One region of the Paraburkholderia pallida genome, then DNA from elsewhere that is predicted to be linked to it. Evidence: predicted binding sites of a transcription regulator. Region 1 holds the regulator's gene; each other region holds the start of a gene.
The links. Region 1 encodes LexA, which represses DNA repair genes until DNA is damaged. Its sites were predicted from a motif close to ACTGTATNNNNATACAGT; they were not measured.
Positions count from the first base shown of each region.

Region 2: E1956_RS21995 (CppA family protein) is a predicted target of LexA. The motif match lies at 3,328-3,345, and genes of this name have one in related genera.
Region 3: recA (recombinase RecA) is a predicted target of LexA. The motif match lies at 2,004-2,021, and genes of this name have one in related genera.
Region 4: imuA (translesion DNA synthesis-associated protein ImuA) is a predicted target of LexA. The motif match lies at 2,432-2,449, and genes of this name have one in related genera.

Region 1 is NZ_CP038148.1:2,139,232-2,144,441, forward strand. It holds gene nodI (nodulation factor ABC transporter ATP-binding protein NodI) at 1-195, opposite strand, end outside; gene E1956_RS09705 (universal stress protein) at 470-940, shown strand; gene E1956_RS09710 (DUF2939 domain-containing protein) at 1,059-1,775, opposite strand; gene E1956_RS09715 (hypothetical protein) at 1,905-2,279, opposite strand; gene lexA (transcriptional repressor LexA) at 2,301-2,951, opposite strand; gene E1956_RS09725 (sulfate ABC transporter substrate-binding protein) at 3,246-4,289, shown strand; gene cysT (sulfate ABC transporter permease subunit CysT) at 4,445-5,210, shown strand, end outside.
Region 2 is NZ_CP038149.1:1,529,160-1,534,369, forward strand. It holds gene E1956_RS21980 (xylose isomerase) at 1-704, shown strand, start outside; gene E1956_RS21985 (nucleobase:cation symporter-2 family protein) at 821-2,182, shown strand; partial or broken gene E1956_RS21990 (YbhB/YbcL family Raf kinase inhibitor-like protein) at 2,680-2,903, shown strand; gene E1956_RS21995 (CppA family protein) at 3,363-3,644, shown strand; gene E1956_RS22005 (MFS transporter) at 4,231-5,210, shown strand, end outside.
Region 3 is NZ_CP038148.1:1,284,178-1,289,387, forward strand. It holds gene E1956_RS05800 (sensor histidine kinase) at 1-1,008, opposite strand, end outside; gene E1956_RS05805 (response regulator transcription factor) at 1,021-1,827, opposite strand; gene recA (recombinase RecA) at 2,113-3,192, shown strand; gene recX (recombination regulator RecX) at 3,438-4,148, shown strand; gene E1956_RS05820 (DUF2889 domain-containing protein) at 4,268-4,960, shown strand; gene sucC (ADP-forming succinate--CoA ligase subunit beta) at 5,011-5,210, shown strand, end outside.
Region 4 is NZ_CP038148.1:1,825,131-1,830,340, forward strand. It holds gene E1956_RS08295 (hypothetical protein) at 127-369, shown strand; gene E1956_RS08300 (hypothetical protein) at 447-659, opposite strand; gene E1956_RS08305 (AbiU2 domain-containing protein) at 1,002-1,634, shown strand; tRNA gene E1956_RS08310 (tRNA-Pro) at 2,212-2,288, opposite strand; gene imuA (translesion DNA synthesis-associated protein ImuA) at 2,545-3,414, shown strand; gene E1956_RS08320 (Y-family DNA polymerase) at 3,299-4,942, shown strand; gene E1956_RS08325 (error-prone DNA polymerase) at 5,033-5,210, shown strand, end outside.

The DNA.
Region 1 (5,210 bases):
GCGTCCGGCGTCGGGCGAGACGATGCCGAGCAGCATGCGCAACGTGGTGGTCTTGCCCGCGCCGTTGGGGCCAAGCAGCCCGAAGCATTCGCCGGGAACGACGTCGAACGACAGGCCGTTCACGACCGCCCTGTCTCCATAGTGCTTGATCACCTGCTCGAATTCGATGGCGGGCATGTTTGAGCGGCTGTTCATGTAAGCGCGTGCGTGGTGCACGTTGTAAGGCGGCCTATTCTAGTGCATTGCCGGGCATGGGGTTGGCGGTACCACGCGCGCATCCGCGACGCGTGCAGTGCACCAATGCCCCGTCCATGTCTGTCGCGACAAGTATTGTTTTCGCGCAAACCCAGTACCCGTGCACCATGCGCGTGCAAGCATACCTGGCGTTTTCCAGCCCTTGCATGTCGAATTGCGGCGCACCATCATGCGATTGTGACCCGCGTTTCCAGCCGGGTAGGGAGAGATGATGATGGCGAGCTACAAGAAAATTCTGCTTTGCTATGACGGCTCGCGCGAAGGCCGCAAGGCGTTGCGTTGCGGAGCGGATCTGGCATTGGACCTGCATGCGGAGACGCATTTGCTGTCGGTGGTCGACATGCGCTCGACGATCGCTCAAAGCGCGGGCTTGCTCACGGATGTGGCGTGCGGGCGCTTCGAAGAAACGGCGCGCGAGATCTTGCAGGAAGGCGTGGATTGGCTGACCGAGCGCGGCGTGCGCGCGCAGGGCCACTTCGCGTTCGGGCATCCGATCGACGAGATTGCGAATCTCGCCAACGAGTTGCACGTCGATCTCGTGGTGGTGGGGCACCGCTGCCGCACCGGGCTGTCGCGCTGGTGGATGGGCGCAGGCAATACGCCGCTGCTCGACCGCGTGACGTGCAGCATACTCGTAGCCTGCTCTTCGGCGGCTGAGGAAAAACAGCAGCAGGCGGCGGCCTAACCGCGGCTGCTCTCTACGCATTGTGTGGACGCTTTTGAGGCGTCCACACAATGATCCCAAAGCGGCGGCCAACTGTCAGGATGGCTCGCCGCAGTCCTCCCGTTTCCCGCGCACTTCATCAATTCGACGCGTTTGCGCCGCTGTCGCCATCCGGCCAGTTCAACTCCACAGCCGTGAGCTTCCACGAAAACAGTCCATGACGCTGCAGGATGGCGGCATAGCGCTCGCTTTTGGCGTTGCGCTGCCACGTGACGGCAAACGTGTTCAGCCCGCGATACCCCGCTGAGGTTTCCGCCCGGGGCTGGTTTTGCTGCTGTTGTGGCTGTGTGCCCGAATTGCCGGGAGCGGGCGGCGTGGATTCGCCCGGTGCGGCCCCACCCGGCGTGGCCGCGCCCGCTTGCGACGATGGCGGCGCCTCGGACGGTTGCGCAGGCGCAGGCCGCTCGCCTGGCTTGCCAGTCGGCGGCATGCCGCTGAGCAGCGCGGCGACGCCGTCGGGTGTGACATACGCGTCCACGAGCGGGCCAATCAGCACGCTGCCGATAACCGCGCCAAAGAGCTGTAGCGGGTTGCTGGCGTGCGCGGCCTCGATGCGCCGTTGCAGCATCTCGCCGATCTGTTGCTTCAGGCTCACGCGTAGCGCCGGGTAATCGACGTATTCGTCCAGAGCGGCCGCGTCGCGTGCGTCGGCGGCTGCCTTGAGGTGATTCAGGGCGATGTACGGCGACGCATAGCCGTAGCCTGCAGCGGCCACGATCGCAACCGCCGCGACGGCGATTGCGACCGGTTTCTTCCAGCTCGCCGATTTGCGGGAATTCGTTTGGATGTCGGTCATTGAGTAGGGCAACCCTGAAATAGGCAAACAGGGTGTTGACCGCGCGCAATCAAAAACGATCCCTGGCGTATCGATTACCGAGCGACTACGGGGTCACTCCGGGGTCACTGCGGGGCGACTGCGGTGTGCTTACTTCGCCAGTGCGGAGGGCAGGTCGGCTTGCTGTTCCGCGATGCAGAGGTCGATGGCGCGGCACACCGCTTCCATCGTGCCCACCATGATGAGCCGCGACTGGCCGTGATAGACGCGCACCGGCGCGCGGCGGCCCGGCTGTTCCGCATTCAGCGTGCTGTTGAGCGAGACGCGTGCGAACGCCGGCTGCGCCGAAGGCAGCGCGGGGGCTTCCTCTTCGCGCTCGATGTCGTCGAACAGCGAACCATTGACCTGGCGGCCCAGCGCGGCCGCGGAGGCGCGCGCCTCACGCATTGCGCACGAGGCAATCCCGCGCAGATGACGCAGACGGCCGAATTGACGGAAGGGCAACAGGCGGGCAAGGCGTTCCATGACTCTCTCCAGGCGGAATTATCAGAATTCGGTGGGGCGGATCAGACCGACGGCAATGCCTTCGAGCGCGAAGTCCGCGCTGCCGACCGCGACGAAGATGTTCTCGTAGTCGGGGTTCTCGGCAATCAGCTCGATGCCGTTGGGCTGCCGCTTCAGGCGCTTCACGGTCACGTCGTCGCCGAGGCGCGCAACGATGATCTGGCCGTCTTTCGCTTCGCTCTTTTTCTGCACGGCGAGCAGGTCGCCGTCGAGGATGCCCGCGTCGCGCATGGACAGGCCGCGCACCTTCAGCAGGTAGTCGGGCCGGCTCGAGAAGAGCGCCGGGTCGCAGGTGTAGTTCTGCGAGATGTGTTCTTGCGCGAGGATCGGGCTGCCCGCCGCGACGCGGCCAACGAGCGGCAGCGAGAGCTGCATGATGCTCGCGTGCGGCAGCGTGAACTGGTGCGGCAGGTCGTCGGGGCCGGGCAGCAGGCGAATGCCGCGCGAAGCGCCCGCAGCCAGCTCGATCACGCCCTTGCGCGCCAGCGCCCGCAGGTGTTCCTCCGCCGAGTTGGCCGAGCTGAAGCCCAGTTCGGCGGCGATTTCAGCGCGCGTGGGCGGAAAGCCCGTGCGCTCGATCGCGCGGCGGATCAGATCGAAAACCTGCTGCTGTCGTGCGGTGAGTTTGGTCATGGCGCCACTGTATGTTTGAACAGGTAACTGTATTTTTATACAGTACTCGCCGCTTTTCAAGTGTTACTTGAGGTTTGTGATCGGGATGGCCCCGCAGCGGCGCTTTCCTGCGCTCAACCCGACGAAATCACAGACGAAAACACGCTCGAGCGCCCGATTCCTCCGTCCTTACCACTTTTACGTATTAAAGAATGAGAAAACATCATTTTTAATAATGTAAGCCAATCGCTAGACTGGCCTCCATCGATTGCTGCACGACAAACGAAAACGCACGACGACACGGAGAAAAAACAGATGAAACAAGGCACTACGGGGCGCGCATGGGTCAGGACGCTGGCGGCGAAACTGGTGATCGGCGTGGCGCCGCTGCTGGGCATGGCCGCGCTGGCGCCGGCCGCGCATGCGGACACGGCGCTGCTCAACGTCTCCTACGATCCGACGCGCGAGCTGTATCAGGACATCAATGCGGCCTTCAGCAAGGAGTGGAAGGCGAAGACGGGCGAGACGCTCACCATCAAGCAGTCGCACGGCGGCTCGGGCGCGCAGGCGCGCTCGGTGCTCGACGGGCTGCAGGCCGACGTCGTGACGCTCGCGCTCGCCTGGGACATCGACGCGCTTGCCAACAAAGGGCTGATCGAGAAGGACTGGCAAAAGCGCCTGCCCGACAACGCCTCGCCGTACACCTCGACCATCGTGTTTCTCGTGCGCAAGGGCAATCCGAAGCACATCAAGGACTGGGACGACCTCGTGAAGCCCGGCGTGTCGATCGTCACGCCCAATCCGAAGACCTCGGGCGGCGCGCGCTGGAACTACCTCGCGGCGTGGTCCTATGCGCTGCATCAGCCGGGCGGCAACGAGCAAAAGGCGAAGGAATTCGTCACGAAGCTCTACAAGAACGCGGGCGTGCTCGACTCGGGCGCGCGCGGCGCGACCACGAGCTTTGTGCAGCGTGACATCGGCGACGTGCTGATCGCCTGGGAAAACGAGGCATTCCTCTCGCTCAAGGAGTTCGGGCCGGAGAAGTTCGAGATCGTGGTGCCTTCGGCGAGCATCCTGGCGGAGCCGCCGGTTGCGGTGGTCGACAAGGTCGTGGACAAGCGCGGCACGCGCAAGGTGGCGCAGGCGTACCTGCAGTTCCTCTATAGCGAAGAGGGCCAGGAGATTGCCGCGAAGAACTTCTATCGTCCGCGCTCGGACAAGGTGCCCGCGGCGCTCACGGCGAAGTTTCCGAAGCTGAAGCTCTATACGGTCGACGACACCTTCGGCGGCTGGACCAACGCCCAGAAGACGCATTTCGCGGATGGCGGCGTGTTCGATTCGATTTATCAACCGCAGTAATCGGCTTCAACACGCGGCTGGAACAAGCGGCTGCGGTAAGCAACGGAACACACAACAACAAGGCGCGCCCGACGAGGCGCGCTTTTCGACGCAGGACGACCCATGTGCGGCACGCAACGAGGGCGCTCCGCGCAACCCATGTGAAGAGATAGAGCATGACGACGTTTCGATTACAGAGGCCAGGTGCGCTGCCGGGATTCGGCGTGACGCTCGGCATCACGGTGGCGTATCTGAGCCTCGTGGTGCTCATTCCGCTCGCGGCCACGTTCCTCAAGACCGCGACGCTCGACTGGGCGCAGTTCGTGCGCGCCGTGGCGTCGCCGCGCGTGATCGCCTCTTACCGCCTGACGTTTTTCTCCGCGCTCGGCGGCGCGCTCATCAACGCGGTGTTCGGATTCTTGCTCGCGTGGGTGCTGGTGCGCTATACGTTTCCCTTCAAGCGCGTGATCGACGCACTCGTCGATCTGCCGTTCGCACTGCCGACTTCCGTGGCCGGCATCTCGCTCGCCGCCGTGTATGCGGGCAACGGCTGGATCGGTCAGTATCTGCAGCCGCTCGGCATCAAGATCGCGTTCACGCCGCTCGGCGTGCTCGTGGCGCTCACGTTCATCGGCTTGCCGTTTGTCGTGCGCACGGTGCAGCCCGTGCTCGAGGAGTTCGAGCGCGAGCAGGAGGAAGCCGCCGCGTGCCTGGGCGCGTCGCGCTGGCTGACGTTTCGCCGCGTGGTGCTGCCGGCCGCGCTGCCCGCGCTGCTCACGGGCTTTGCGCTCGCGTTCGCGCGCGCGTTGGGCGAGTACGGTTCGGTCATCTTCATCGCCGGCAATGTGCCGATGAAATCGGAAATCACATCGCTGCTCATCATCACGAAGCTCGAGCAATACGATTACGCGGGCGCCACGGCGCTCGCCGTGGTGATGCTGT
Region 2 (5,210 bases), on a different contig from region 1:
CGCATCATGCCGACGGCCACGTGGTGACCGACGAGGAACTCGTCGATCTATATCTGCGCGCGCACGAGGCGGGCGAGCGATGCGGGATCCAGATCGGCTTCGAAGTGCATATCCTGATGTGGTCGGAGGACTTCCGGCGCGTCGCGGTGGTGGCCGAGAAAGTTCGGGAACGGGGCGTGCCGTTCCGCTTCGTGATGGACTATAGCCATTGCATCTTCAAGATTGGCAATCCTGATGAACAAGCCATCTCCGGCATCGTCGACGACGTCAAGTACGGACGTGTGGTGCTCGACCCGTTCGAGCCCGGCAACCTGGCCGATAGCTGGCTCGGCATGAACATGGTCTGGTGGCAACAGAACCGCCCCGCCGTGCCCAACGGGCCGTTGAACCGCTGGGCCAAGGGCGACGACGGCCAACCGGGGCGCGGCGTGCAATACCCTTACGTGCGGCCCAATCCCGGCGAATGGTACGACGACTGGCATGCGTGGCTGCTCGAGCCAACACGGGAAGTCGTGCGCAAGACCATCCGCCATCACCTGACGCACGATGACAGCCCGCTCGAATTGATGACGGTCGACTACATCAATCTCCCCGACTACGGGCTCGGCGTGGGCTACAACACGTTCGAGAGCAGCGTGGCGGTCGCGCGTTTCATTCGCGACACCTATGACCAGCTCGAACGGGAGTTGGCAGCCGTTCAATAAGCGCCGCACGAGGAGCCGTTGTCTGAACGCGGCATCAGGAGACAGCCCCATCGACGACGGGCGGCGCCGCGACGCCGCTCGCGTCGTAGGGAGCAGCTATCAGGAGGACGAAGCAAATGGAAACAGCAGCCGAGCAATCCGATCTTGCCGCCCGCAGCAGCGCGCCGCCCCGCACCGGGACGGCGCCCGTGGACGAGGTGCCGCCCGCCAACAAGCTCCTCGCCTTTGGCTTGCAGCACGTACTGGTGATGTATGCGGGCGCCATTGCCGTGCCGATCCTGATCGGCGGCGTGGCGAAGTTGCCGATGGACGCCATCGCCATGCTCATCAGCGCCGATCTGTTCGCATGCGGCATCGCATCGGTGATCCAGTCCGCCGGCCTGTGGAAGTTCGGCATTCGCCTGCCGCTGATGATGGGCGTGACGTTTGCGGCGGTGCCGCCCATGACCGTGATGGCGACCGACCCCGCCATCGGGCTGACCGGCCTGTTCGGCTCGGTGATTGCGGCCGGCGTGGTCACCATCGCACTGGCCCCGCTGGTCGGGCGCATGGTCGCACTGTTTCCGCCGGTCGTCACCGGCACCGTCATCACCGTCACGGGCATCAACCTCGTGCCGGTCGGCATCAACTGGATGGCGGGCGGCGCGAAGGTGGGCGATCCGCTCAGCCTGACGATCTCGCTCATCGTGCTGGTGACGATACTCGCGATTACCCGCTACGCGCGCGGCTTCTTGCGCAATATTGCCGTGCTGCTCGGCATCCTGATCGGATTCGCCATCGCGTCTTTCGCGGGCAAGGTCGATTTTTCGGTGCTCTCGCGCGCGAGCTGGTTCGAATTCGTCACGCCATTTCACTTCGGCATGCCGACGTTTCATCTGATACCCGTTGTCGCGCTCTCGATCGTGATGATCGTCGTGATGGTCGAGACCACCGGCATGATGCTGGCCGTCGCCGAAATGGTCGACAAGCCGGTCGACCAGGCCGACGTCGTGAGGGGCTTGCGCGTGGACGGCCTGGGCACGCTGATCGGCGGCATCTTCAATACGTTTCCCTATGTCACGTATTCGCAGAACGTCGGGCTCGTGGGCGTCACCGGCATCAAAAGCCGCTGGGTCTGCGTGTGCGCCGGCGCGATCATGATCGTGCTCGCCCTCTTTCCGAAGCTCTCGACGCTGTTCGCGCTGATTCCGCATTGCGTCCTCGGCGGCGCGGGTGTGGTGATGTTCGGCATGGTGGTGGCGACCGGCATCAAGGTGCTGGTCGACGTCGACTACCGGCACGAGAGCGGCCGCAACAACCTGCTGATCGTGGCGGTCAGCGTGTGCATCGGCATGGTGCCGCTGATCAATCCCGGCCTGCTGGCCTGGTTGCCGCACTGGCTGTTTCCGTTCACGCACAGCGGCATCGTGCTTGCTTCAGTCAGCGCGTTGCTGCTGAACCTGTATTTCAACGGCTATCGGCCACGCGCGATGGCGTGACTCGCGGTACGCGACGCGCGTGGCCGAGGCCCGCAAGCGCAAACGGCGCGATGGCCACCCGCATGGCATCGAGTGCTTCAGCTAGTTCGCCGAGCCGCATGCACGGGTTGGTCATTCCCGCTCTGGCCAGCAGGGTCGCCACGCGTTCATGCGTTCCGGTCAGGGCGCCACCAGGGCTTTGGCATCGACCGGATCCTCCTCGTCCGGCATCGCACCTCCTCCAGAATGACCCGCCGAATCCGGGTTGAGCCAGTCTGGCCAGCAATGACTACAATTCAGGCATGGTCGCATTCCAGAAGGAGGCTGCCATGACTCAGTCAATGATCAGCTTTTGGGTTGGCCTGGTGGTTCTGGTTGTCGTTGCATGGGCCCTCTCCAGTCGCTACCGGCGCGATCACCCCGGAGAGAGCCTGAGCCGTTGGCTCGACGCGCATCATATGCGCTGGATGCATCGCAGGCACTAGCGGGCGGCGCGGACTGACGCCGGGCGGCACACAATGGCCTTCACCCTCACCTCACAGGTTTTCCATGAAGGCGGCGAGATTCCCCGGCGCTACACCTGCAAGGGCGCGGACGTCTCGCCGCCGCGCGCATTGTCGGGCATCCCCGTCAACGCGAAGAGCCTCGTGCCAATCGTCGACGACCCCGACGCGCCCGACCCTGCCGCACCACGGATGACCTGGGTCCACTGAGGCTCTACAACATCCCGGTGACCGCGCCCTGCTTTCCGGTGAAAGGAACCGGAAGCTGTCACTCGGTGATGGCGTAAGTGCGCCCAGCCAGTGCGTGGTGCCGGCCGGCGACACCGCTTGCGTCCCGAACAGCATTACCAGGGCCAGAGCCCACTGCCATCCGCACGCGGTCGCGTTGGTGCTGGGCTGCTAACAGGCGGGCCGCAACGGCTTCTGGCTGCACCGTTGGCTAACCGCGCAAGGCATCAATGCGAATTGGCCCCCGGGGAGATCCCGGTCCCGGCCATCACAGGGTTCGCTCACGGAGCTGGGCGATGGCTGCGCGAGCCCATTTCATATTTTCGTTACCGCCCACGGCTAAGGTCATGCGCTGGGACGTGGCACGGCCGTCGTCCCTCATAGCCGATCACCGGTGGTTGCAATCAGCCTAAAACCTGTATAAATTTACAGGTAACTGTGTTTTTATACAGTCCTCTCGGGAGGCGAGAATGGAGCATCTGGTCAGGGTCTATAACGAAAAGGACCGTCAAACGCTCGAATGGCTGCGCCGGCATGTCGGCGACGCAGCCTTTGCCGCCGCCGTCGCACGATGCGCGGGACCAGGCAAACCGTACCTTTCCGCGGTCTGCAGGCAGCTGGGCGTCAAAACTCCCGAGTTTCGTTTGCCGCGGCGGCAAGGCCCGAGTCCGGTGGCGGAACAGTCCCTGGCGACCATCCGGCGCATTCTCGCCGTGCGCGTGGCGGCGACCATCGCGAGCCCTGTCGTTTGATGTCCGCAGTCACAGCGGTGTAGAACTGGGGAACGGGCGCGCGGGCAGCCGATTTGTGCAGATACCGCCTGCAAAAACGCTGGCACTTCGCCCGTTCTGGGCTGGACGCGCTGCGACAGTCCTGACGCCTCATTATCCGGACATCGACTCGGACGTCGTCGTCACCGACGAAATTCTGAATTTCGTGACCACGGGGATCGATGTTGCGATCCGCGGGCGACGCTTACTCCTCCCGCCATATGGGGCGTCCACCCACAGAAGAAGACGACATCCTCCAAAGTTCGGGCGTTTCTGGACTTTTACTCCGATCTGTCCGGGCTGGATCGCTATTGGGAGCTGTAACGCGGGTGGGCAAGCACCCAGCGATCTGCGTGCATTGATATCGATGTTGCCTGGCAGAGCCAATTAATTACGGTGTCTCCCCTTTGCGAATCCTCGAAGTGGGGCCTGCTCTGGTAGCAGCAGGAGTGACGCCGCACATCCGATCAGACCAGAAAGCTAGGGATTCGGGTGTAAGGTCCGCGCGGGGGTTGTGCGTGCAGGCCCAGGGCAATCATAGTCGTGTCAACGCAACACGACATCCGTCGTGATCAATCACATGGAGACGAGGAGCAACGAGATGGACTCAACCGCACCCGCGCGATACACCACGGAGGAAGCCCACGCATCCCGATGGGTCGTGCTCGGCGCATCGCTGGGTACCGTGTTCGAATGGTACGACTTCTTCCTGTACGGCAGCCTTGCAACCTATTTCGGTGCCTGGTTTTTTCCGCCGGACAACCAGACTGCCGGCTTGCTGGCGAGTCTCGCAACGTTTGGCGCAGGATTCGCGGTGCGCCCACTGGGTTCACTGGTTTTCGGCCGGCTGGGCGACATGGCCGGACGCAAGAATACCTTCCTGCTTACGATCATCCTGATGGGTGTCTCCACGGCAGCAGTTGGCGTGCTCCCGACCTTCGCGCACATCGGCTGGACCGCACCGGTACTGCTGGTCGCATTGCGCCTGATACAGGGACTCGCGGTGGGCGGCGAATTCGGTGGCGCGACCGTGTACATCGCCGAGCATTGCGCACCGCGCGTACGCGGCTGCAAAACGAGCTGGATTCAGATCACAGGTTCCGCGGGATTCCTGCTGGCCACGGTGGTGATCTTCGCCGCGCGCGCCCTGATCGGCCCCCAGGAGTTTGCGCAATGGGGCTGGCGCATACCGTTCGGATTTTCCCTGATCCTGCTGGCCATTTCGATCTGGATTCGCTTCAAGCTCGACGAGTCACCTGTCTACCTGAAAATGAAGGCCGCGGGTCAGGTGTCGAAAGCCCCGCTCACCGAAGCCTTCGCGGAGCCGCGTAACCTCAGGGCCATGTTCGTCGCGCTGCTTGGAGGCACCATGCCGCTCGGCGTGACCTCCATCGCCGCATCGGTCGCACCGCTCGTCCTGCTATCGGGGCCGCTTCATGTCGATGCCCTGCAGGTGTACGGCATGATGGCAATCGCCCTGATCGTGACGCTACCGTTGTATGTGGTATTCGGCAGTTTGTCTGACCGGATCGGAAGGCGCAAAGTCAT
Region 3 (5,210 bases), 860 kb from region 1:
CTGCTCGAGCGAGCGGTGCACTTCGGCGGGCGCGTCCTGGCGCAGCGCCAGTTCGGCCTGGGTGCGCAGGCCCGCGAGCGGCGTCTTCATCTGGTGCGCCGCATCGGCGATAAAGCGCTTTTGCAGCTGCATGTTCTGTTCGAGGCGCGTGAGCAGGTCGTTGAACGACGTGACGAGCGGCTCGATTTCGGGCGGGGCGCGGCGCGCTTCGAGTGGCGAGAGGTCGTCAGGGCGGCGCATGCGGATGTTCGACTGTAGCGCGTGCAAGGGCGCGAGGCCCCGCGAGAGGCCGAACCAGACCAGCAGGATCGCGAGCGGCAGGATCACGAACTGCGGCAGGATCACGCCCTTGATGATGTCGTTGGCGAGCGTGCGGCGCTTGTCGAGCGTCTCGGCCACCTGCACGAGCACGGGCTGCGAGCCCGCCAGATTCGGCAGCTCGACCGTCGTATAGGCCACGCGGATGTCGATGCCGTGCAGCATGTCGTCGCGGAACTCCACGAGGCCGGCGGGCGGGCGGTCGTCGTCGCGCGGCAGCGGCATCTCGCGGTCGCCGCCCACCAGCTCGCCGCGGCTGCCGAGCACCTGGTAGTACACGCTGTCGACGTTGTCGGCGCGCAGGAAGTCGCGCGTGGAGTCGGGCAGCGTCAGCTCCGCCACGCCGTTGACCGGATGGATCTGGCGCGCGAGCACGTAGGCGTCGGTTTCGAGCGCGCGGTCGAACGGCCCGTTGGCGATCGACTTGGCGACGAGATAGGTCACCGCGATGCTCATCGGCCAGAGCAGCAGCAGCGGCGCGAGCATCCAGTCGAGGATCTCGCCGAACAGCGAGCGCGGGCGCGCCGCGGCGGCTTCGGCTTCGTCGGGCGGGGCGAACGGGTTGGCGTAGCGGGCGTCGCGCGCCTCGTCGTCGAGCGCGCCAGCCTCGTCTGCGGACCGCGCGGCGGACCTTGGCGAGGCGCCGGACGTGGCCGGCGCGGGGCGTGCGGCGGGAGCGGGCTCGGCCATCGTTGCGCCTGGCTATTTGTAGTAGTGGCTGGCCGGCATGGCAGGTGGCGCGGCGTCGCCCGGGAGATTGGCGTCCGGCGTATCGGTGGGCGTTGCCGCTGCGGAATTTTCCGTGGCCGTAGCCGGTGTGATTACAGGCGCGTTCGCCGGATTCGCCTCCTTTTCGAGGCAGTACCCAAGCCCGCGCACGGTCACGATGCGCACGCCGCCCGTTTCTAGCTTCTTGCGCAGCCGGTGCACGTAGACCTCGATGGCGTTGTTGCTCACTTCCTCACCCCATTCGCAGAGGTGATCGACGAGCTGCTCCTTCGAGACGAGCCGGCCGAGCCGCTGCAGCAGCACTTCGAGCACGCCGAGCTCGCGCGCCGACAAGTCGAGCACCTGGTCGTTGATGCGCGCCACGCGCCCGACCTGGTCGAACGCGAGCGCGCCATGGCGCACGACCGTGGGGCCGCCGCCCGCGCCGCGCCGCGTGAGCGCGCGCACGCGCGCCTCGAGCTCGTTGAGCGCGAAGGGCTTGGCCATGTAGTCGTCGGCGCCGAGGTCGAGGCCTTTCACGCGCTCGTCCACGCTGTCGGCGGCGGTGAGGATCAGGACGGGGAGGGTGGAATTGCGCGCGCGCAAGCGGCGCAGCACTTCGAGGCCTGGCATTTTCGGCAGGCCCAGATCGAGGATCAGGAGGTCGAACGACTGCATCGACAAGGCCGTATCGGCATCCACGCCATGACGCACGTGATCAACGGCATAGCCCGACTGGCGGAGTGATCGGACGAGGCCGTCCGCGAGTATGCTGTCGTCTTCGGCAATGAGAATTCGCATGTGCGCCAGCGTCGCCAACGAAGCGCTTTGAAGCCCGCGTTTGGCTGCCCGTTGTGCGCTTCGCTTTTGCGCGCAGCGCTCCCGGCAGGGGGCGAGCCCGGTGAGCGTCGGGCGGCGGTCTCCGAAAATTCGCGGTTTCGGCACGCAGGTTTGATGAAAACACGCTTGCCAAAACCACTGTTTTTTTATACAGTGTCTGCGTTCACGCGTATGTGCCCGGGGTTTGTCACCAGCGGCATGCACGCCTCGTCACCAGACGCCGTTCATCATAGCAAAGGACGATTCATGGAAGATAGCAAGAAAGGCTCGGCTGGGCTGACTGCTGAAAAGAGCAAGGCGCTGGCTGCCGCGCTCGCGCAGATCGAAAAGCAGTTCGGCAAGGGGTCGATCATGCGACTCGGCGACGGCGACGCGGTCGAAGACATCCAGGTGGTCTCCACCGGCTCGCTCGGCCTCGACATCGCGCTCGGCGTGGGCGGCCTGCCGCGCGGCCGGGTGGTCGAGATCTACGGTCCGGAATCGTCGGGCAAGACCACGCTCACGCTGCAGGTGATCGCCGAATTGCAGAAGCTCGGCGGCACGGCGGCGTTCATCGACGCGGAACACGCGCTCGACGTGCAATACGCTTCCAAGCTTGGCGTGAATGTGCCGGAGCTGCTCATCTCGCAGCCGGACACGGGCGAGCAGGCGCTCGAAATCACCGACGCGCTCGTGCGCTCGGGCTCGATCGACATGATCGTGATCGACTCGGTCGCGGCGCTCGTGCCGAAGGCCGAAATCGAAGGCGAAATGGGCGACTCGCTGCCGGGTCTGCAGGCGCGTCTGATGTCGCAGGCGCTGCGCAAGCTCACGGGCACGATCAAGAAGACCAACTGCATGGTCATCTTCATCAACCAGATCCGCATGAAGATCGGCGTGATGTTCGGCAACCCGGAAACCACCACGGGCGGCAACGCGCTCAAGTTCTACTCGTCGGTGCGTCTGGACATTCGCCGTATTGGCTCGATCAAGAAGAACGACGAAGTGATCGGCAGCGAAACGCGCGTGAAGGTCGTCAAGAACAAGGTCTCGCCGCCGTTCCGCGAAGCCGTGTTCGACATCCTCTACGGCGAAGGCATCTCGCGTCAGGGCGAAATCATCGACCTCGGCGTGCAGGCCAAGATCGTGGACAAGGCCGGTGCGTGGTACAGCTATAACGGCGAGCGCATTGGCCAGGGCAAGGACAACGCGCGCGAATTCCTGCGCGAGAATGCGGATATCGCTCGTGAGATCGAAAACCGCATCCGCGAATCGCTTGGCGTGAGCACGATGCCGGCCGGCGCCAACGACACCGGCGAAGTGGAAATCGCGGACGAAGAAGAATAAGTCCCGAAGTTGAGTTCTGAAATCGGCACCAGAGAGTCAGCACTACCGTGATGCGCAAGGGTGGGTCCGCCTCGGTGCCGCATGATGTGGCCACTTCTGCGGCAACATCCGCGGCGCCTTCTCCCGCTTCGGACGAGGCGGAGCACCCGCGTGAGGCGCGGCGCGCCACGCGCCGCGATCCCGCGCGCACCGACACGCAACGTACCGACACACCAAGCCGCGACGCCCATGCGGGCGCTCGCGGCTTGGCGCATTCAACACCCCACGATCTGGACGACGAAGGCGGGGCGGTATTCGAAGTGCCGTTCGAGGCATTTTTCGATGCGTCCGCGGCGGGGTCGTCCGAAGCACCACACGAATCGCAGCACGAAGCGCAGCACCGCGAAGCGCACCACGAACCCCCGGCGCCAGAAGCCGACCGCTACGAGCGCAGCTCCACCTCGCGCATGTCGCGCAACGCTCGCAAGAACGAGACATCGAGCAAGCAGCGTCCCGAGCGCTCGCTCAAGGGGCGTGCGCTCGGCTATCTCTCGCGCCGCGAATACAGCCGCGCGGAGCTTTCGCGCAAGCTCATGCCCTACACCGAAAACGCCGACGAGCTCGAAGCGCTGCTCGACGCGCTCGAACGCGATGGCTGGCTCTCCGACGCCCGCTTTGCGGAAAGCGTCGTGTATCGCCGTGCCGCGCGCGTGGGGGCGGGGCGCATCGTCAGCGAGCTCAAGCGTCATGCCGTGGGCGACGCGCTCATCGAAGAAGTGAACGCGCAGTTGCGCGAGACCGAGCTCGCGCGTGCCCGCGCCGTCTGGCAGAAGAAGTACGGCCAGTTGCCCGAGACGCCCGCCGAGCGTGCGCGTCAGGCCCGTTTTCTGGCCGCGCGCGGCTTTTCGATGTCGATCATCGGCAAGATTTTGAAGGGCATTGAAGACAGCTTCGATGGCGAGTGGCCGGAAAACTGATTCGGCTGGCTCAAAAACCGCTTGTGGCCATGTCCTGGTGGACGCTGTGGGTTCGCCGCTGTCTCAAATACCCGGTATGCTAAAATCGAGAGGTTTTCCTGTCCGGTCTTACCTCTAGCATGCCGCTTTCTTCGCCAGCGCCTCGCCAGTTGCGTCATCAGCGCGCTATCCGGGCAGTCGCCTATGAGCGCGAAGACGGTCTATGGGACATCGACGCGTGTCTGACCGACCATAAGCCACGCGACGTGCCGCTCGCCGCCGGTGTTCGGCCCAACGGTTTGCCGATCCATGAACTCTGGCTCCGCATCACGATCGATCGCAAGCTCAACGTCGTCGACGCAGAAGCGTCGTCCGACTGGGTGCCTTATGACGGTCAGTGCCAGAACGCCAATCCCGCCTATCGGGCCCTTATCGGGCTCAATCTCCTCCAGAATTTCCGCCGCGAAGCGGGCCGGCTCCTCGCCGGCACGGCCGGTTGCACGCACCTCACCGAAATGTTGGGCGTGTTGCCGACTGTCGCGATCCAGGCATTCGTCGGAGCAGTGTGGGATACATCGAAAGGCACGCCGGGCGAAGCTTCCGGACCGGAATCTGGCAAGACTGCCGACGGCGCAGCCGCTGGCGAAAAACCGCCTTTCCAGCTCGGCCGCTGCCACGCGCTGCGGTTCGACGGCGAGGCGGTCAAGCAGTTTTATCCGCGCTGGTATGGCCATGCGCCGCGTTCAGTAGAGCGTGGCGCGGAAACCGCCAGCGTGCGCGAGAAGCCCGGCCCGAGCCACGAGGGCAAGGCCGACGCCATTGCGCATGAATAACAACAGCGGAATCGAAGTTCACTCCAACTCTCAGACTGAAGGAATCACGCATGAAGATTCACGAGTACCAGGGTAAGGAAATCCTGCGGAAATTCGGAGTCGCCGTCCCGCGCGGCATCCCGGTGTTTTCGGTGGATGACGCGGTCAAGGCCGCTCAAGAGCTCGGCGGCCCGGTGTGGGTCGTCAAGGCGCAGATTCACGCGGGTGGTCGCGGCAAGGGCGGCGGCGTGAAGGTGGCGAAGTCGCTGGA
Region 4 (5,210 bases), 310 kb from region 1:
CGATATGGAGGCTCAGAAAGGCGTCACTGCGTCGAGCCGAATTTCATAGCTAGCGGGTGGGAGGCGGGCAGTCCGATCTTTGCTCCCTGAGAGCGGCGGCAGCGGTGGTCATTCCGGGACATCCTCGTGGTTATGCGCGGCGTGAAGATCGGCACCGCCCCGCACAACCGCGACCTCGCCGAGGCGCTGCATGCTACGGGCTGGCGCTGGGAGCGCGACCGGCGCGACAGAACGCACTGCCTTCGGTCGTGGTGGTATCTGCCCAGTGTAATGCCCGCCATCGATGCGCCAGTGCTGCACCCCGATTCGGTCAAGCGGCCGCTCCGCAAGCCGCGCAAGTTCGATCACGTTGCGCTGCCGCACCCGTAGGACTACCTACAGGCAGCACGCGCTACGCCGTTGTTTTGAGCCGAATGGGTTGTTTGGCAACGAAAGCCACGCTTCTCCTATCTGCGGTAGAGAGTTCCGTCGAACTCGTCGCCATCAATAAGTACTCGGATGGAGCCATCTCGGACATTTTTCAGGATCTGCACATCCGGCATGTAAGCGTAGTGGTAGTCGTAACTGGAGCAGACAAAAACCAGACCGTCAGTAAATGCGATGCGACGGTCGAAGTTACATCCATTGAATTCCCCGCTCACCTGCGTTTCTTCGATCACCCCGTACCCGTGCCGTGCAAGTTGCTCAAGGTCGGATCCATAGGCAGCTGTCGCCGCACAAAAAAATCAATGCACTCGCAAGAATCGATGCTTTCATGAGTCATGCCTCACTTCTGCGCCGTCAGGCACGTCACGCCGTACTTGGCACCAATCGAGTTGCATATGAAACGAGCGTCATATACGACGGAGGGAATGTTCGGCTGTCCGTTGAACGCAACGATCGTTATTGAATCGTCGTAAGTTGAAGTCGGAATCATCGCCCCGCCGTACGTCGTCGAGTGCGCCGTCCCATAAAACGAATTCCCCGCGACACTTCCGTTAGCGGTCGAATACGTTTGGGTCATGCTCCATGAGAGCTGGAAACCGACCGTATACGACGAAAGCCTTCAGGCGCGAATGGGGAATTCATACGCCACCCACACATTTCACATAGTACGGCACGCACTTCGACGCGAAATGCTTCTGGCGCTCATGCGAATTTGGGATACGAACAAGCAGGCGCTTCGAATGAGTGCCATTGCTGACAAACTGAAAAAGGTCGAATTCTTCAACGATCTTGTGGTCGTCCGGGCTAAAAGCAGAGGTTCATCAACGATCGATATGAGGAGCGCACTTGAGCCGAAGAGGGATAAGATCGTTGAACTGGTTCAAAAGTATTCAGCAAACGGTGACGGTTTCGCTGTATTCGAACGGGTCAAGACGCTGCGCCACGAACGACTGGCGCACCGACAGATAGGTCCGACACGGATGAAGCCGACAGATGCGGATGGCGCAAATGTCCCTGACAAGGAAATTGAAGTCTTCCACAACGACACTGTTGAGATTGTTCGGCTGCTGCTTAGCGTGGTACACGCTACCGCGTTTGATATTGCTTCGGATGGTGCGGGGGTCTACGAACACCACGCCAAGTTCTTTTGGGCGGCAGCGCGCGGAGAACAGACTGAGGGACATCCAAGCTACATGCCACCGGCCTGATTTGGCAATCGAAACTTCATCTGGCTAGCTAAGATCATTCGCCCGAGGGCGAACATGCATAGCGCCGAAGAAGCAAAAAGCATGGTCAACTCGGAGGTCACCGGGTCCGATCGGGACCGTATCACTGCCTTTCTCGCGCCGTAAGGCCAGCAAGTCGAGCGATGCGCCGAGTTGACGGTGCAAGTGATGATGAATTGGCAAGCGTTCGACGAGGCAGCGAGGCAAGATGAAAAGCGCGGGCGTATCACTCCCCATCACGCTCCGATTCCGCGTCACCGGTCGCAGCCAAACCAGCAGCTTGCAACATCGCAGTAGCGGCCGTCTCCATTGAATTCCGAACCGGCTCCATTCAGAGGCGTGCATAGATCGCCGTCGTCTGCGTCGATTTGTGGCCAAACGACCGTCCGGTCACCGATAGATTCGACCGGTCCAGACCTGAGCATCTTCGTTCGTTAGAGATTGATTGAGGCCATTGATGTCCGGCCTCGTTCGGGTGATTTTCCGGTAATGCAACGGTAACGGCGACGGAAAAGAAAAAGGGGTTACAGGCCAATGGCTTGTAACCCCTTGATTTCTTTGGTCGGAGCGATAGGATTCGAACCTACGACCCTCTGATCCCAAATCAGATGCGCTACCAGGCTGCGCTACGCTCCGACGAATCGTGGATTGTAGCGTTTCGTGGCATGCGCCGTCAAACCCCGGTTTGAAAACTTTTCTTCCGGACACCAACGCGCACGAACGCACGCGCACCAGTCACTCTCCCCACCGACACAACGCTTCCCAAAATCCCACCAGATACTGTATAAATATACAGGTAGCGGCGCGGCGTTTCACACCACGCCAACCACCCCGTCATGCCCCGTTTTCGTGTTGGGCAGGGCGACCTATTCCCTTTTTCCAGAGCGCAACCATGGCAGCACTCCAGCTTGCGCCGCTCACCGCGCACCTGCCGCCCCGGCTGCAAAGCCGGGTCTGGCAGGGCGACCAGCTCGCGCACGCGGGCGAGCGCACGGTGGCGAGCGGCCACACCGCGCTCGACGCCCAGTTGCCCGGCGCGGGCTGGCCCGCGGGCAGCCTGACCGAGCTGCTCGTCGAGCAGGGCGGCATCGGCGAGATGCGGCTCGTCGCACCCGCGCTGCGCACGCTCACCGCGCAGGCGGGGCGGCACGTGCTGCTCGTCGCACCGCCGTGGCAGCCGTACGCGTGCGCGCTCAAGGCGTGGGGCATCGCGCTCGAGCGCCTGATCTGGGTGCGCGCGAGCGAGGACGAAGCACCGTGGGCTGCCGAGCAGGCGCTCAAGCAGGACGGCATCGGCGCCGTGCTGCTCTGGCAGCCGAAGGCACGCGCCGACGCCCTGCGGCGTCTGCAGGTCGCCGCGCAGGATTCGCAGTCGCTGGCGTTTCTCATGCGGCCGCCCGCTGCGCGCAATCAGTCGTCGCCGGCGCCGCTGCGCATGGTCTGCACGCCGGTGCCGCCGCCCGAGGACGCGCGTCTGAACCGTCGTGAATGGATGCAGCTCACCGCCGTGTCCGTCGATATTTTCAAGCGTCGCGGGCCGCCGCCCGCCCAGCCACTCGTCATCACTTTGCCGCTGCAGGAGTCGGTGCTGCCCCAGCCGGGCGCATTGCCGACCGCGCCGTGGCCCGGGATCAATCATGTTGTGGATCGCCGTCACCTTGCCGTTGTTGCCGCTGGAGGCCGTGAGGCCACTCGTGCCGCTCACGTCACTCATGGCGCCAACGTCGCCGGTGTCGGCGTCCCTGCCGGCCAGTCGACCTGATGAGGCCGCGGGACAGGACGCGCGCTGCTTCGCGCTCGCCGATCACGCGCGCATCCTGATCGCCGATCTCGATGCGTTCCGTCTCGGCGTGCAGCCGGGCAGCACGCGCGCCCATGCGCTTGCGCTCGCGCCGGGGCTCGCGTTGCTCGAGCCCGACCCGGCGCGCGAGACGCGCGCGTTCGAGGCGCTCGCGCTCGCGCTGCTCGCCTACACGCCGAAGGTGTCGCTCGCGCAGTCGCATACGCTCCTGCTCGAGGTCGGTTCCGGGTTGCGTCTTTTCGGCGGCGTGCGCGCGCTGCTCGCCAAGGTGGCGGCCACGGTAGCCAGTTGCGGCCACGCCGCGCGCATCGCCTGCGCGCCCACGGCCTGGGGCGCGTGGACGCTCGCGCAGGCGCGCGCGAGCGCCGGGGCGCACGCGGCGCGCCGCTTTCGCGTGCTCAAGGAAGCCACGCTCGCGCGCGCGCTCGACGCGCTGCCGGTCGCGCTCGCGCCGTTCGCCGCGCAGCACGAGCAGGCGCTCACGCAAATCGGCTGCGCGACGCTCGGCGATTTGCGGCGGCTCCCGCGCGACGGCATCGTGCGCCGTTTCGGCGACGGCGTGCTCGCCTGGCTCGCGCAAGCGCGCGGCGAGGCGCCCGATCCGCGCGCCTGGTTCGCCGCGCCGCCGTCGTTTCACGCGTCGCTCGAATTGCAGGCGCGCGTGGAGAGCGCCGAGGCGCTGCTGTTCGCCGCGCGCCGTCTCGTGATGCAACTGGCCGGCTGGCTTGCCGCCCAGCACGGCGCGCTGAGCGGCTTCGAGCTGCGTCTCGAGCACGAGCTGGCGTCGCGCCACGCGCCGCGCACGTCGAGCCTCGCGCTCTCGTGGGCCGCGCCTTCGCGCGATGCCGAGCATCTGCTGTGGCTGTTGCGCGAGAAGCTCAATCAGACCGAGCTGGCCGCGCCCGTGATCGGCCTCGCGCTCGTCGCCGATCAGGTGAGCGCCTACGCGCCGCCCACGGACACGCTTTTTCCCACGCCCGAGGCGTCGGACGCGTCGCTCGCGCAGCTCTTCGAGCGCATCGGCGCGCGCATCGGCGAGCAGAACGTGCTGCAGCTATTCGTCGAGGACGATCACCGGCCCGAGCAGGCGATGTCGGCGCGCACGTATCGAGCGGGCGCGCGCCGGACGGCCGCGCGCAAGCCGCGCACGTCGCACGATTCGCGCAAGGCGAACGGTTCCTCCGATGCGCAGCAAGAAGCCGCGCCCGTGCAGACGGCCTTCGATCTGCCCGAGGTGCCGCTGCCGTCGCAGCCGCGCCCGGCATGGCTGCTCGAAAAGCCGCTCAAGCTGATGGTGCGCAACGACCGGCCGGTTTATCGGCGCCCGCTCAAGACGCTCACGCGCACCGAGCGCATCGAGGCGGGATGGTGGGACGGCGAGGGCGTCGGGCGCGACTACTATGTCGCCGCCGACGACCAGGGGCGCATGTTCTGGCTGTACCGCGAGCGCATTGGCGGGCAGTGGTATTTGCAAGGACTTTTCGGCTAACGCCGCTTCATCTTCAGCATCATGTCGAACAGCGGGACAGGCGCATCGTTGCCTGCGCAACCTTCTTCGCCGGGTTCGGGGTCCGGGCATCTGCCTGGGAATTTGCCTGCGCATTTGCCCGCGCATTTGCCCGATTACGCGGAGCTGCACTGCCTGACCAACTTCACGTTCCTGCGCGGCGCGTCGCGTCCGAGCGAGCTGGTCGAGCAGGCGATCCGTCACGGCTACCGCGCGCTCGCCATCACCGACGAATGCTCGTTCGCCGGCG